Regions from separate parts of the Bacillus altitudinis genome, predicted to be linked through region 3. Evidence: riboswitches for the same ligand, from Rfam matches in the RefSeq annotation. Region 3 holds a riboswitch; each other region holds the start of a gene.
The links. Region 3 has a riboswitch for S-adenosylmethionine ahead of mtnW (2,3-diketo-5-methylthiopentyl-1-phosphate enolase). Riboswitches for the same ligand answer to the same signal wherever they lie in the genome.

Region 1 (4,425 bases), 210 kb from region 3:
AACGGTCTGCTTCACGCTTTGCCAGCTGAGCTGCTTTTACGTTCAATTCATAGGCGAGATGGCCAAGTCCATATTCATCGAGAACGAGCTTCGTCGCACCGAATGTATTTGTTTCAATGAGGTCAGCACTTGCCTCTAGGTATTGCCGGTGAATCGTGGAGATAATGTGAGGGGCTGTGACGTTTAAATATTCGTTACAGCCCTCATACTCTTCTCCGCCGAAATCCTCTGCTGTGAGATCGGCGTTTTGAATCATTGTGCCCATTGCACCGTCAAGGACGAGGATGCGTTTTTTGAGCTGTTCAGTGATAGTTGGCATGGATGTTTGGCTCCTTTTCTTTCTGATGGATGTAAGTTGTCAGTTCTGCTGTTAAATCTGATCGAAGGAAAGGGGTAATTAAATAGATACCATTAAACAATTCGCAAGCTGTATCTAATAAAGAGCGGGCAATCGCTAACCCTTCTGTCCGCTGCTTTTCTTTATTTTCGCCTGCCTTGGCCATAATCTCACGAATCGAGTCAGACAATTTAATGCCGGGAATTTCATGATGAATAAACTCTGCGTTTCGGCTGCTTGTTAGCGGCATAATACCGATGTAAATCGGTTTATCTAAATGTCGGCTTTCTTCATGAATCTTCACAAGCTGTTCCTCAGAGTATACAGGTTGTGAAATAAAATAATCGGCACCGTATTCGATTTTCTTCTCGAGGCGTTTGACCGCTTTATCAATATGACGGACATTTGGATTAAACGCACCAGCCACAGAAAAATTAGTCTTTTTCCCGAGCGGCTTCCCGGAGAAAGATAGTCCCTCGTTAAATTGTTTGATCAGACGGATCAAATCAAAGGAGGTTAAATCATACACAGATGTCGCACCTGGGAAGTCTCCAATTTTAGACGGATCGCCTGTGATGGCTAAAATATCGGTTAGTCCAAGCGTGTCTAGCCCCATTAAATGAGATTGGAGTCCAATCAAATTGCGATCACGACATGTGATATGGACAAGTGAACGCATATCAAGCTGCTGTTTTAATAAAGCGCCGCATGCCACATTGCTAATACGCGGGGTAGCTAGAGAGTTATCGGCCAGTGTGAGGGCATCAATGCCTGCACTTTTTAATTCGTTCGCTGCGACGAGGAATTTTTCAAAGTTCAGCTTCTTCGGCGGGTCCAGCTCGACGATAATCGAACGTTTTTTCACAGCCAGCTCGTCAAGACCTGGTTCTGTCCGTTGATCTTGGATGGAAATGATTTCTTCTTTTAATACTTTCACTTCTTTTTCGGTGATAGGTGCTAAATCTTTGACCGCCTCAGCCATGGCGCTTATATGCTGAGGGGTTGTTCCGCAGCAGCCTCCAATGATTCGTGCGCCCTGATTTCTAAACTCAAGTGCACTTTTTCGGAAATAATCATTATCTGTATCATAGACGAGTCTGCCTTCTTCAAGGGAGGGGAGACTGCTGTTTGGATAGACAGATAAATGCGAATTTTGCAAAAGTGGAACGCCTTCAAGTGCCTGAATCATATGATAAGGGCCTAATCGGCAGTTAATGCCGACGACATCAGCGCCAAGTGAGGATAATTCAGATAAGCCGTCTTTTAGCGGTGTACCGTCCTGCAATACACCTTGCTCATGCATGGAGACGTTCATGACAATCGGAAGCGCTGTTTCTTTGCGAGCAATCTCAAGAACGGCTTTTGCTTCTTCAATATCGTAATATGTTTCAAGCAGTAACCCATCAGGCTCTTCATTTAAAAGGATATAGAGCTGTTCTCTAAAGCTCCGTTTAATCTCGTCTAAAGAGTAGGCATTTTTGTTAAATGTTCGAATGCCACCGATCGTTCCAAGGACATAAGCTGAGCCAGCGGCTGCTTTGGCAATTTGTACAGCTTTTGTGTTAATGCGTTTTGTTTCTTCTTCTAAACCGTAGCGGGATAGTTTAATATAATTCGCACCGTATGTGTTCGTTTGAATAATGTCCGCTCCAGCTTGCACATATGCCTCGTGCACTCTTTTGACTTCATCTTCTTTTGATAAATTTAATTCTTCAAAGCAACGGTCAATGCCATAAGAGTATAAAAGTGTTCCCATTGCTCCATCAGCAATCAGTACGCGATTTTGTAAGTCTTGTAATAGGCCCATTGGTTTCCTCCTTATTTCTATGTAACAAAAAAAGCCTTCTGATAAGAAGAAGACTTTTTGGCTGTATTGAAATTCTTCTTCTTATCTTCCAAGCAGTTGCTTGCTGGATTTAGCACCTTGGTCATAGAAAATAGATTTCTACTACACCGGTTGCTGAGGCTTCACAGGGCCAGTCCCTCTGCCTCTCTTGATAAGAAAGCGATATGAACATGTCAATGAATTGAACTTCCATCAACTGTATCGAAAAAATCGGAAATAATCAATGGAAAATTTGAAATTTATCGAAAATTTATAAATTGGACGTCAATCGGTAAATCTGCCTTGCGCATAAGCGCAATCACTTCTTGTAAATCATCTTTATTTTTTCCTGTCACACGCACTTGGTCATCTTGAAATTGCGACTTTACTTTTATACCAGATTGTTTGATCAAGGCATTGATCTTTTTGGCATTGTCCTTATCAATCCCGCTAATCAGCTTTGCACGCTGGCGAACGGTTCCACCTAGGGCATGTTCTGTTTTTCCGTAGTCAATGTTTTTAGTCGGTACGTTTCGTTTAATCAGTTTTGTCACAAGGACATCCTTTAGCTGCTCCAGCTTGAAGTCATCATCAGAAATGAGAACGAGTTCTTCTTTTTCTAGTGAAATATCACTTTTACTTCCTTTAAAATCATAACGGTTTTTAATTTCTTTCAGTGCTGCTTGAATGGCGTTTTGCACCTCTGGCAGCTCCACCTTCGATACAATATCAAATGAACTTTCTTTTGCCATCACATATGACCTCCAACTATAGATATTGCGTCTATTTTATCATGCCCATAGGGGAAGAAGAAACTTTATCGAAGAGAGTTCAGATGTATGCGGTATAATTCAAGTACAGTTTGTCCACTTTAGCTAACAGAACTAGAGATGTTCATGATGACAGAAGTATAGTAGAATAAAGTGAATCAAAAGATGAACGAACGCTCTTTTAAGGGCAGATAGGAAGGAAGAGAACATGAGACCAGGTGAGCAACTGACCTTGCAAATAGATAACGAGATGGAATACGGCTACTTTTTAACAGATGGCGAAGATTCTGTTCTCCTACATCGCAGTGAGATGACAGAGGATATTGGAGATCGTGATGAAGTAGAGGTCTACTTATATGTAGATCATGAGGAAAGACTGGCAGCGACGATGAAAATTCCTAAAATCAATGCACATACATACGACTGGGTAGAAGTCGTAGACGTTGTAGAAGATATGGGTGCTTTTGTCGATATAGGTTTGTCAAAGGATGCACTTGTTGCAACTGAACACCTCCCGCCTTTTGAGGAAGCGTGGCCGAAAAAAGGCGACAAACTATACTGTATGCTCAAAGTGACAAGTTACGGGAGAATGTTCGCAAAACCAGCCACTGAAGATGTGATCAGTGAATTGTTTACTGAGGCGCCAGAAACGTTAATGAACAAAGAAATCACGGGGACAATCTATCGCTTAATTGCGACAGGTTCTTTTATGCTGACAGATACAGGCGTGCGTGGATTTATCCACCGCACGGAACGAAAGGAAGAGCCTAGATTGGGATCGACCGTGACAGGACGCGTCATTGCAGTGAAAGAGGACGGAACTGTAAACGTTTCTCTGCTTCCGAGAAAGCAGGATGCATTATCTGTCGATGCAGAAGAAATCTTAACTTACATGAGAACGAGAAACGGTGCAATGCCTTTCGGCGATAAAAGCGATCCAGAAGATATCCGGGAAAGATTTCAAATGAGCAAAGCAGCCTTCAAACGAGCATTAGGTCATCTGATGAAAAATGATCTTGTTTACCAAAAAGAAGGATGGACATACGAGAAAAAGTGAGCATTTGCTCACTTTTTTTATTTTTGTCATAAATAATGGTTTTTTTCAGTGAAAAAAGTCATGAAAAAAGCTGAAAATCCTTCACTTTATCATTGAAACAATGACTCTCAAATCCGATAAATAAGGGGTAAGGATGATAAAAGGAGTGTGTTTTTGGATGAAAGTGAAGATTTCATTACTTCTGATGGCAGCTATGATCATGGTACTCGCCTCATGCAGCAATCAGCAGGGGGGACCACCGGTATCAAATACGAAGCATATTGGTGTCATGCTGACGGATGATGGTCTTGGTGATCAATCATTTAACGATTCATCATTTAAAGGATTAGAAAAAGCACGTGATGAGCTTGGCATTGAATTCGATTATAGAGAAATTGCAGAAACCGATACATATGAAAAAGGGCTGACCGAGCTTGTGAAAGATGGAAATGACCTG
Region 2 (4,425 bases), 1.5 Mb from region 3:
ACTGCTAATGAGATCGTCAGCCCTACTGCAATGATGGTTACAATCGAGATCGATCGTAAAATGTTGATGATATTTCCTGACTGTAAAAATGCCGGATTGGCTGCCGCAAAGACAACAATCAATACGACAATCGTTAAGATGGTGCCATATTGATAAAAGAAATCAAACAGATGAAAGGATGGCCGCTGTTTCTTGATTTGTTGAACTGGGGCTGAAACTTGTCGTTCACTCATGATTGTCCTCCTGTTGAATGATATAAAAGCTCTTCTTCAGTCATTGGTGCCGTCATTTCCCGGGCAATGCTGCCATCATATAAGACGTATACTCGGTCGGCAATTCCTGCAATTTCTGAAAGCTCACTTGAAGCATAAATAACCGCTTTTCCTCTTGCAGCTAGTTCTGCAATGAGGGAGAAAATGTCCTTTTTGGCTCCAACGTCTACACCTTTGGTTGGTTCATCAAAGAGATAGACATCTGCCTCAGCCAACAGCCATTTTCCAATCGCAATCTTTTGCTGATTTCCACCAGAGAGATGCTTCACCTTCGCTTCAAGAGAAGGTGTCTTGACGCCAAGCCGCTTGACGATTCCATCTGCTGCCTTCCGTTCCTTAGAACGATGTAAGAAGCTGAACGGCCGTGTAAACGAACGTAGACTTGCAGCTGTTACGTTCCATCCAACATTTTCTTCTGTTAGAATCCCTTCTTTTCTCCGTTCTTCAGGCACAAGGGCAATACCCGCTCTCACAGCGTGATGAGGCGACTTGATATGAATGGTTTGACCATGCAGCTGCACAGTGCCTGACTTTTTTTCTGAGGCGCCGAATAGGGCTTTGCACAATTCTGTTTTACCAGCACCGACTAGTCCTGCAATCCCGAGAATTTCTCCTTTTTTCACATGAAGATGAATGTTGTTTAATTTATGCTGGTCATGCAACTCTTTCACGTCAAGCACAATCGGTGCATCCTCAAGCGGTGTACGGGATGGGAATTGATCCTCTAATGGCGCGCCAAGCATTTCTTCAATGACCTGCTTTGGATCGGTTTCTTTAATGAGGTGCGCCGCCACATCGGTTCCATTCTTCATCACAGTCAGTTCATCACAGATGTTGAAAATTTCTGGCATGCGATGCGAGATAAAAATGATGCCTGTGCCGTTCTTTTTCAATTGATGAATCATTGAGAATAGCTTGCTTGTTTCTGCATGACTAAGTGGAGCGGTTGGTTCATCCAAAATTAAAATGCTGCATTTGATCGACACAGCCTTGGCAATGAGCACCATTTGTTTTTCTGCCAGTGTCAAATCACTCACAAGACGCTTCGTCGAGATGTCAATATTCATCTCTTTTAACAGCTGTGCTGCCTTGCGGTGAATCTCTTTCCAGCGGACGAAGGTTTTTTTCTCCATTTCATGGATCATCATATTTTCGCCAACACTTAAATAAGGCACTAGAGCTGTATCCACTTCTTGATGGACGGTCTGCACACCGTATGAGGCCGCATCCTTCGGTGTATGAATGGTCGCCGCCTCGCCATTGATGTGGATGGTTCCTTCAAAATGTGAATGAGCACCAGAGAGAACTTTCATTAACGTTGACTTCCCAGCACCGTTCGCCCCAATCAGGGCATGGACTGTGCCTTTTTTTAATGTGAAATTTGCTTGATCTAACGCTTTGACTCCTGGGAATTCAATCGAAATGTTTTTCATATGAACTAGCGGCGTTGTCATAGGTGTCCTCCTTCTCTCCTGATCGTCAATTGAAAAACGAAACACCCTCTATGAAAAGAGAGTGCACGTGGTTTATTTTGCATAATGCTTCTTCAAGGTCTTCATCCAGTCTTCTTCAAAAGCAGTCGATGATCCGAATCCTTTTACTTCTTCTGCAAGATTAACCATATTGATGGCCTTTCCTGCATCCTGAAGCTGCTTTTGTGAAATGAGAGAGGCCTCAAGGTCATAGGAAGATGGTGTTTTCTCGCCAGCTAGTTTCTTCGCAAGAATCCTTACGTCGATTGCACCAATGAGCTTCGGATCGACAGCGGCAGTGTACTTCCAAGGACTGTCTTTCGCCGTCATTTCTTGGAGATCGGCATTAGACACATCAATACCGTATATTTTCACTTCGGTTCTTCCTGCTTCTTTTAAAGCTCTTGCGGCACCAATCGCAAATGCATCCCACGTGGCAAAAATCGCATCCAGTTTACCCTTTGGATATTTATTCAGCATAGCCGCAACCGCATTTTGTGTTTGAACTGATGTATCAGAGGCCGCAACGCCAAATCGGTCAAGTTCCTTGATCCCTGTATGCTGTTTAAGCGTTTCTTGGTACACCTTGTTTCGTCTCACCATTGGAGGGAATCCGTCTACCCAAAGATACGCAATATTTGCTTTCCCTTTAAAATCAGCCACGAGTGCGTCTAATGATTTTTTCGCTAATTGTTCATCATCTTGAGACGTCACTGTGACTCCTTTGATATCCTTCAGCTTCGGATTTGAATCAAACGCCACAACTGGAATGCCTTTCGCTGTGATCTTCTTCACATCAGCGACTGTCGCCTCATCATCCCCATGAGAGATGATAAAGCCATCATAGTTTTCTTCTAGTGCTTGAGAAATAGCATCATGAAACTTCGCCGTATCACCATTTGCCGTGTAGACATCTACTGTAAAGCCTAGCGCTTCCCCTTCTGCCTTCGTTCCTGCTAAAAACTGAGCAGTATGATCGTCCCCGCCAATTTTACGGATGACTTTAATTTTTGCTCCCTGTCCTTTTGCAAATCGCTTCGGGACATTGTCAAAGGAGACCTTTTCGTTTGCATTAGCCTTTGAGCCTGCGCTTGATCCCGTACCGCAGCCAGATAATAGCACGGTCAGGACCGTCAATAATACAAGAGATGATGTCCAATATTTACGTTTCATTGCTGTTCCTCCTCAAGTTGTTTTATTTTTCTCATCGGAAAACTAGGTAAAAAAGTGAGAATATGCCTGAGAACCCCGTCGTTTGATTCTCAAAAAAGAGATCAAAAAAAGCCTCTCTTGATAAAGAGAGGCTTGATCACCGTTGCATGAAACATGTATCGGGAAGTCTTCCTCTCTTATCTGTCAAAGCTGTAACAGCTTTGCAGGAATTAGCACCAATTTCTTAGATAGAAACGGTTGCTGGGCGTCATAGGGCCAGTCCCTCTGCCTCTCTTGATAAGAGATCCGTTATGAAATTTGTTTTAGTTGAAATGTCTTCTTTACTTTAATGTGATGTCTCATCAATGTCAATGATTTTTTTGAAAATTTCTAAAATGATCATTTGCACCGAATGCCTTGTTTACCTGCCGATGATTTTCTTAGCAGGTGATGATGCCTTAAGACGGAAATCATATTTTTTCTCATTCACAAATTGGGGATTGAGGTGTGCTGATCCTTTATCTTGACCGCTTTTCGAGCGATACGTTTTGTAGCCTTCCATCCATTTCCCTCGCCATACCCACTGAGAGGCTTTTGCACCTTTGCGGTCATCGTAGACATTCTTTTGGAATGTATTCTTCTTGTTCACTTCGTAGAGATTCACGACTAAATAATGCGAAGCACTGGCTGTCATGATATTATTCGTGATTCGATTGTTCACCGATTGATATTGCATCAGCAATTGACCGCCTTCTAAGCCGGCTGTGTCATTTTTGTACAAAATGTTATGGGAGATGGTTGTGTTTGTGGTTCCGCCGCGCTTCTTGTCATATCCGCCAATGGAGATGCCTGTATAACGATTTAAATATACTTGATTGTGCTCAATGCGAATGCGTTCGGCCATCTTCCCTTTATGTTCACTTGTGACCTCAATCCCAAGGTCATTATGATGGCTGATGTTATGATCGATCACGATGTCTTTCCCGCCATCCACATAGATTCCTCCTGCGGAGATGTCCTTGCCGTACGCTGGATTCCCAACACTCGTAATCTCATAAACTTTGTTTCTAGATACGACACCATTTCTCACTTGATCATACTTTTTAGAAGGTGCGACATTCTCAAAACCAATTAAATCAATCCCGATATTGTCCGTATGCCGGACTGTATTATGTGTCACGCGGAATTTTTTAACGTTTCCGTTTAGCACAAGGGCTTCACTAAAACCCAGCTTTAACTTTTCCACAGTGTTTCCTTTGATTTCGATGTCTTCAATGGCTGCTGGTGCTTTCGTTCCATAGACCGCAATGCCATGAGCATTCCCATTTTGATGTGTCGTCTGAATGTCGTACACACGGTTGTTAAGCAGTTTGACGCCTTTGCCGCTGCCTGTGATGAACATACCGATGGGTGTCACATCTTCTTGATTCGTTTTAATATGTCCGACTGTCAGCCCTTTCAGGGTGATATAGCTTTTTTGATCAATCTTCACAAGACCACCGTCTGCTTGATTTCCTTTAAGAGATGCT
Region 3 (4,425 bases):
AGATCTCCATGTACCAGTGTTTCAGCAGAGGTTAAGAAGATCCGTTTCAATTCGGCTGCTTTTGCTTGCAGTTCAAGATCAGCCCATAGTGCTTGTGCCTCTTCTCTTAATTGCTCTTCGAAGTCATTCGTTTCGCTGTCAAAGAAAGGATCTGTGAAGACGAGTTTCTCTGTAATGTCACAAAGATCAGGGTTTGTAAACTGCTTCACGAATTGTTTTTTGATTTTAGGATTTGTGGCAAAGTCAGACGTGTAAAATAGTGTTTTGCCTAAAAATTCTCCGACATGATCTGATAAATACGGATAATGTTTTCCGGCAATTAGCCCTTTTCTGACGATTTCAAGGTGTGATAGATCCTCCATTGCCGTCACTGCAAGAGCTGTATCCGAATAATAGACGGCTGGTACGAGATGTGGTGCATACTCTGATTGCTTGATGAGTGCTGCACTTTCAATTCTTGCGCGGTCTAATGTCAGCGGCCAGCTTTCTCCAACGACCTTTGCATAAGGAAGAGCCTGCTTGATAATCAGTCCTTTTGCTTGTTTGTGATCATAAATATGAAAGACGTAATTTAAATTTCCGTCGCCAATTTCAGTGCAGGTCAAATGACTGCTCTCTTGAATCAATCCAAGTCTAATGGCTAATGCAACTGCCGAACTCTCTGTTAATTCTTCATATGATGCCGTAAGTGTAACCAATTGCTTCCCCTCCAAATCATATAAAAAAGCCTCTTTCTCCTGAGAGAAAGAGGCTTGATGGCGTGTATGCTCGAAGCCTCTCTTATCTCTCAGCACATACGTCTGATGGAATTAGCACCGTGCCCTATAAGACAATGAATTGTCTTGGCGCTGTTCTTGCTGCGCCCCACTTCACAGTGGTATTAACGGTCGGTTGCTGTTGGGGTCAAAAGGCCAAATCCCTCGCCCAACTCTCGATAAGAGAAATCAATATGTAATTGTTTCATGTCTGCTTGCATTTCTTAATTCTAGATATTATCAGAGCTGCAGTTCACATGTCAATCTTTTTTCAAAATTGCTTTACAATTCATAAAACAATCCATTACAGTGATTGTATTGTCACGTAACTTGAATAGAAGGTGAAAAAATGGAATTCCAGCAATCAGATGTATTGAAACATTTACCGAAACAATTTTTTGCGTCGCTTGTTCAAAAAGTGCAGAAAAAAATGCAGGAAGGGGCAGATGTGATTAATTTAGGTCAAGGAAATCCTGATCAGCCCACTCCTCCACATATTGTGAAAGCGATGCAGGAAGCGGTAGCAAAACCTGAAAATCATCAATACTCCTCATTCCGCGGGACAGCGAAACTAAAAAAGGCCGCAGCTGCTTTTTATGAAAGAGAATATGGCGTCACGCTTGACCCAAAGACAGAGATTGCTATCTTATTTGGAGGAAAAGCGGGACTAGTCGAATTGCCGCAATGTTTACTGAATCCAGGTGATACGCTGCTTGTTCCAGACCCAGGATATCCTGATTACTGGTCAGGCGCTGTGCTTGCCGGAGCTCATATGGTCACAATGCCTCTTCTTGAACAAAATGATTTTTTGCCTGACTACCACCAACTGTCAGAAGAGGATAAGAATCAAGCAAAATTGATGTACTTAAATTACCCAAATAATCCGACTGGTGCGACTGCAACCCGGACATTTTTTGAAGATACTGTTGCGTTTGCGAGTGAAAATAATATGTGTGTAGTCCATGATTTTGCATATGGCGGCATAGGATTTGACGGCGAAAAGCCCCTCAGTTTCCTGCAAATAGACGGAGCAAAAGAGACAGGTATTGAAATATATACTTTGTCCAAAACGTATAATATGGCTGGATGGAGAGTCGGTTTTGCAGCAGGGAATGCCTCTGTTATCGAAGCCATTGAGCTTTATCAGGATCACCTGTTTGTGTCACTGTTTAAAGCAACTCAAGATGCAGCAGCAGAAGCACTTTTAAGCGATCAAACGTGCGTCCAAGTACAAAATGATCGGTACGAAAATAGACGAAACACTTGGATTGCTGCATGCAAAGAGATTGGCTGGGACGTCAGTGCGCCAAAGGGCTCGTTTTTTGCTTGGTTAAAGGTGCCTGAAGGGTATACATCTGAAACTTTTTCTGATGTATTATTAGAAAAAGCACATGTTGTTGTTGCACCGGGGAATGGCTTTGGTGCTCACGGTGAAGGCTACGTCAGAGTCGGTCTTTTAACAAGTGAGGAGCGGCTAAAGGAAGCCGCTGATCGTATCGCTGCCTTGCAGTTATTTGAAAAAAAGCCATTGACAACGTAAAAAAATGGTGCGATAATTCAGGCAATATTTAAGAAAATTGAATATTCTTATCAAGAGTAGGCAGAGGGACTAGCCCAATGAAGCCCGGCAACCGACTTCCATGAAGCACGGTGCTAATTCTTGCAGCAAGCGCTGAGAGATAAGATTCGGATGAATGAGACGAAACCTCTTTAACGCGCTGATCAAGCACTTAAAGAGGTTTTTTTATTGACCATATACAGGACGCAATCGAAAGGGGATTCCTAGTGAGTGAACTACTGGCAACATACGTACTAACACATCGAGAGGATGAACAAATAGACCGAAAAGCAGAGCAGATCGCACTTGGGTTAACGGTCGGGTCATGGACGGACTTGCCGCAGCTCAAAAAGGAGCAGCTGAAAAAACATAAAGGCCGTGTGGTGAGCGTAAAAGAACAGTCCCCCGCAATTGGTGGTCTGTATCAATCAGAGGTGACCATTGCTTATCCTGAGGCTAACTTTTCAGCTGATATACCAGCGGTGTTTACGACGATTTTTGGAAAGCTTTCACTGGATGGGAAAGTAAAGCTCGTCGATATCGAATTTTCGGAAAGGTTTAAACGCTGTCTGCCAGGACCGGTATTTGGCATTGAGGGGCTACGAAAGAAAGTAGGCGTGTTTGATCGGCCGCTATTGATGAGTATTTTTAAAGGCGTGATCGGCCGTGATATGGAGGATTTAAAAGAACAGCTCCGTTTACAGGCTTTAGGTGGAGTAGACTTCATCAAAGATGATGAGATTTTATTTGAAAGCCCATTAGCGCCTTTTGAAGATCGAATCAAGGAAGGAAAAAAGATATTAAAAGAAACATATGAAGAGACAGGACATCGCACGCTTTATGCTGTTAATTTAACTGGTAGAACTTTTGATTTGAAAGATCGAGCAAGAAAGGCAGCCGAACTCGGGGCTGATGCGCTTTTATTCAACGTTTTTGCCTATGGACTTGATGTCATGCAAAGCTTGGCTGAAGACCCAGAGATCCCATTGCCGATCATGGCACATCCAGCAGTGAGCGGTGCAATGACATCCTCTCCAGACTATGGATTCTCGCATTCCCTTCTTTTAGGCAAATTAAATCGATATGCTGGCGCTGATTTAAGTCTTTTTCCCTCTCCTTATGGGTCAGTTGCCCTTCCGAAAAAAGATGCCTTTGGCATTTACGAAGCGTGTGTGAAAGAGGATGCGGTTCAACAAACATTTCCTGTCCCTTCAGCAGGCATTCACCCTGGAATGGTGCCGGTCTTAATCAAAGATTTTGGACTTGATCATGTCATTAATGCAGGCGGGGGAATTCACGGACATCCGCGGGGAGCAATCGGAGGAGGGAAAGCCTTTCGTTCGATCATTGATGCGGTAGTCAAAAAAGAGTCTATCGAAGAAAAAGCGTCAACTTGTCAAGACTTACAAGCAGCACTTGATCTTTGGGGAAGGGTAGCAGAATAAATGAAAAAACCAATTGTATGTTGTGATTTTGATGGCACGATTACGAAAAATGATAATATCATTCGTATCATGAAGCAGTTTGCTCCAAAAGAATGGACGAAATGGAAGGATGGTGTTCTAGCAAAAGAGATCACGATCCAAGAAGGCGTCGGGCAAATGTTTCAGTTACTGACGAGTGATCAGAAAGAAGCCATTCGGTCATTTATTTTAGAGGATACAGAGATTCGTGAAGGATTTGAACAGTTTGTCGATGATGTCAAAAAAGCAGACATTCCTTTCTATGTACTCAGCGGCGGTATGGACTTTTTTGTCTATCCCATCCTGGAAGGGATTGTCGAACAAGAGAATATTTATTGTAACCATGCATCATTTAAAGAAGACCATATTCAAATTGAATGGCCGCATGCCTGTGATTCAGAATGCCAAAATGGCTGTGGCTGCTGCAAGCCTTCCATTATTCGAGAGCTGACGCAGGAAGATGACTTTATTATTATGATTGGTGATTCAGTGACTGATATTGAGGCAGCGAAACATGCGGATCTCACGTTTGCGCGTGACTATTTACTGAACGAATGTAAAGAGCTAGGACTCGTACATAAAGAGTATGAAACATTTGTTGATCTAAAAGCGCAATTTGATCAAATAAAGGAAGTGAAGGAATGGCAGA

Region 1: linked by a shared signal. The riboswitch ahead of ID12_RS10165 (bifunctional homocysteine S-methyltransferase/methylenetetrahydrofolate reductase) and the one ahead of mtnW (2,3-diketo-5-methylthiopentyl-1-phosphate enolase) in region 3 are both predicted to bind S-adenosylmethionine.
Region 2: linked by a shared signal. The riboswitch ahead of ID12_RS03670 (sugar ABC transporter substrate-binding protein) and the one ahead of mtnW (2,3-diketo-5-methylthiopentyl-1-phosphate enolase) in region 3 are both predicted to bind S-adenosylmethionine.

What each region holds. Positions count from the first base shown of each region.
Region 1 is NZ_CP009108.1:2,028,911-2,033,335, forward strand. Features, by position in the region: gene metH (methionine synthase) at 1-319, opposite strand, end outside; gene ID12_RS10165 (bifunctional homocysteine S-methyltransferase/methylenetetrahydrofolate reductase) at 303-2,144, opposite strand; SAM riboswitch class I at 2,223-2,341, opposite strand; gene ID12_RS10170 (YajQ family cyclic di-GMP-binding protein) at 2,423-2,914, opposite strand; gene ID12_RS10175 (CvfB family protein) at 3,141-3,989, shown strand; gene ID12_RS10180 (BMP family lipoprotein) at 4,147-4,425, shown strand, end outside.
Region 2 is NZ_CP009108.1:720,959-725,383, forward strand. Features, by position in the region: gene ID12_RS03660 (ABC transporter permease) at 1-233, opposite strand, end outside; gene ID12_RS03665 (sugar ABC transporter ATP-binding protein) at 230-1,726, opposite strand; gene ID12_RS03670 (sugar ABC transporter substrate-binding protein) at 1,799-2,917, opposite strand; SAM riboswitch class I at 3,091-3,200, opposite strand; gene ID12_RS03675 (DUF1565 domain-containing protein) at 3,318-4,425, opposite strand, start outside.
Region 3 is NZ_CP009108.1:2,233,996-2,238,420, forward strand. Features, by position in the region: gene mtnK (S-methyl-5-thioribose kinase) at 1-698, opposite strand, end outside; gene ID12_RS11250 (pyridoxal phosphate-dependent aminotransferase) at 1,105-2,295, shown strand; SAM riboswitch class I at 2,340-2,441, shown strand; gene mtnW (2,3-diketo-5-methylthiopentyl-1-phosphate enolase) at 2,541-3,758, shown strand; gene ID12_RS11260 (2-hydroxy-3-keto-5-methylthiopentenyl-1-phosphate phosphatase) at 3,759-4,425, shown strand, end outside; gene ID12_RS11265 (methylthioribulose 1-phosphate dehydratase) at 4,418-4,425, shown strand, end outside.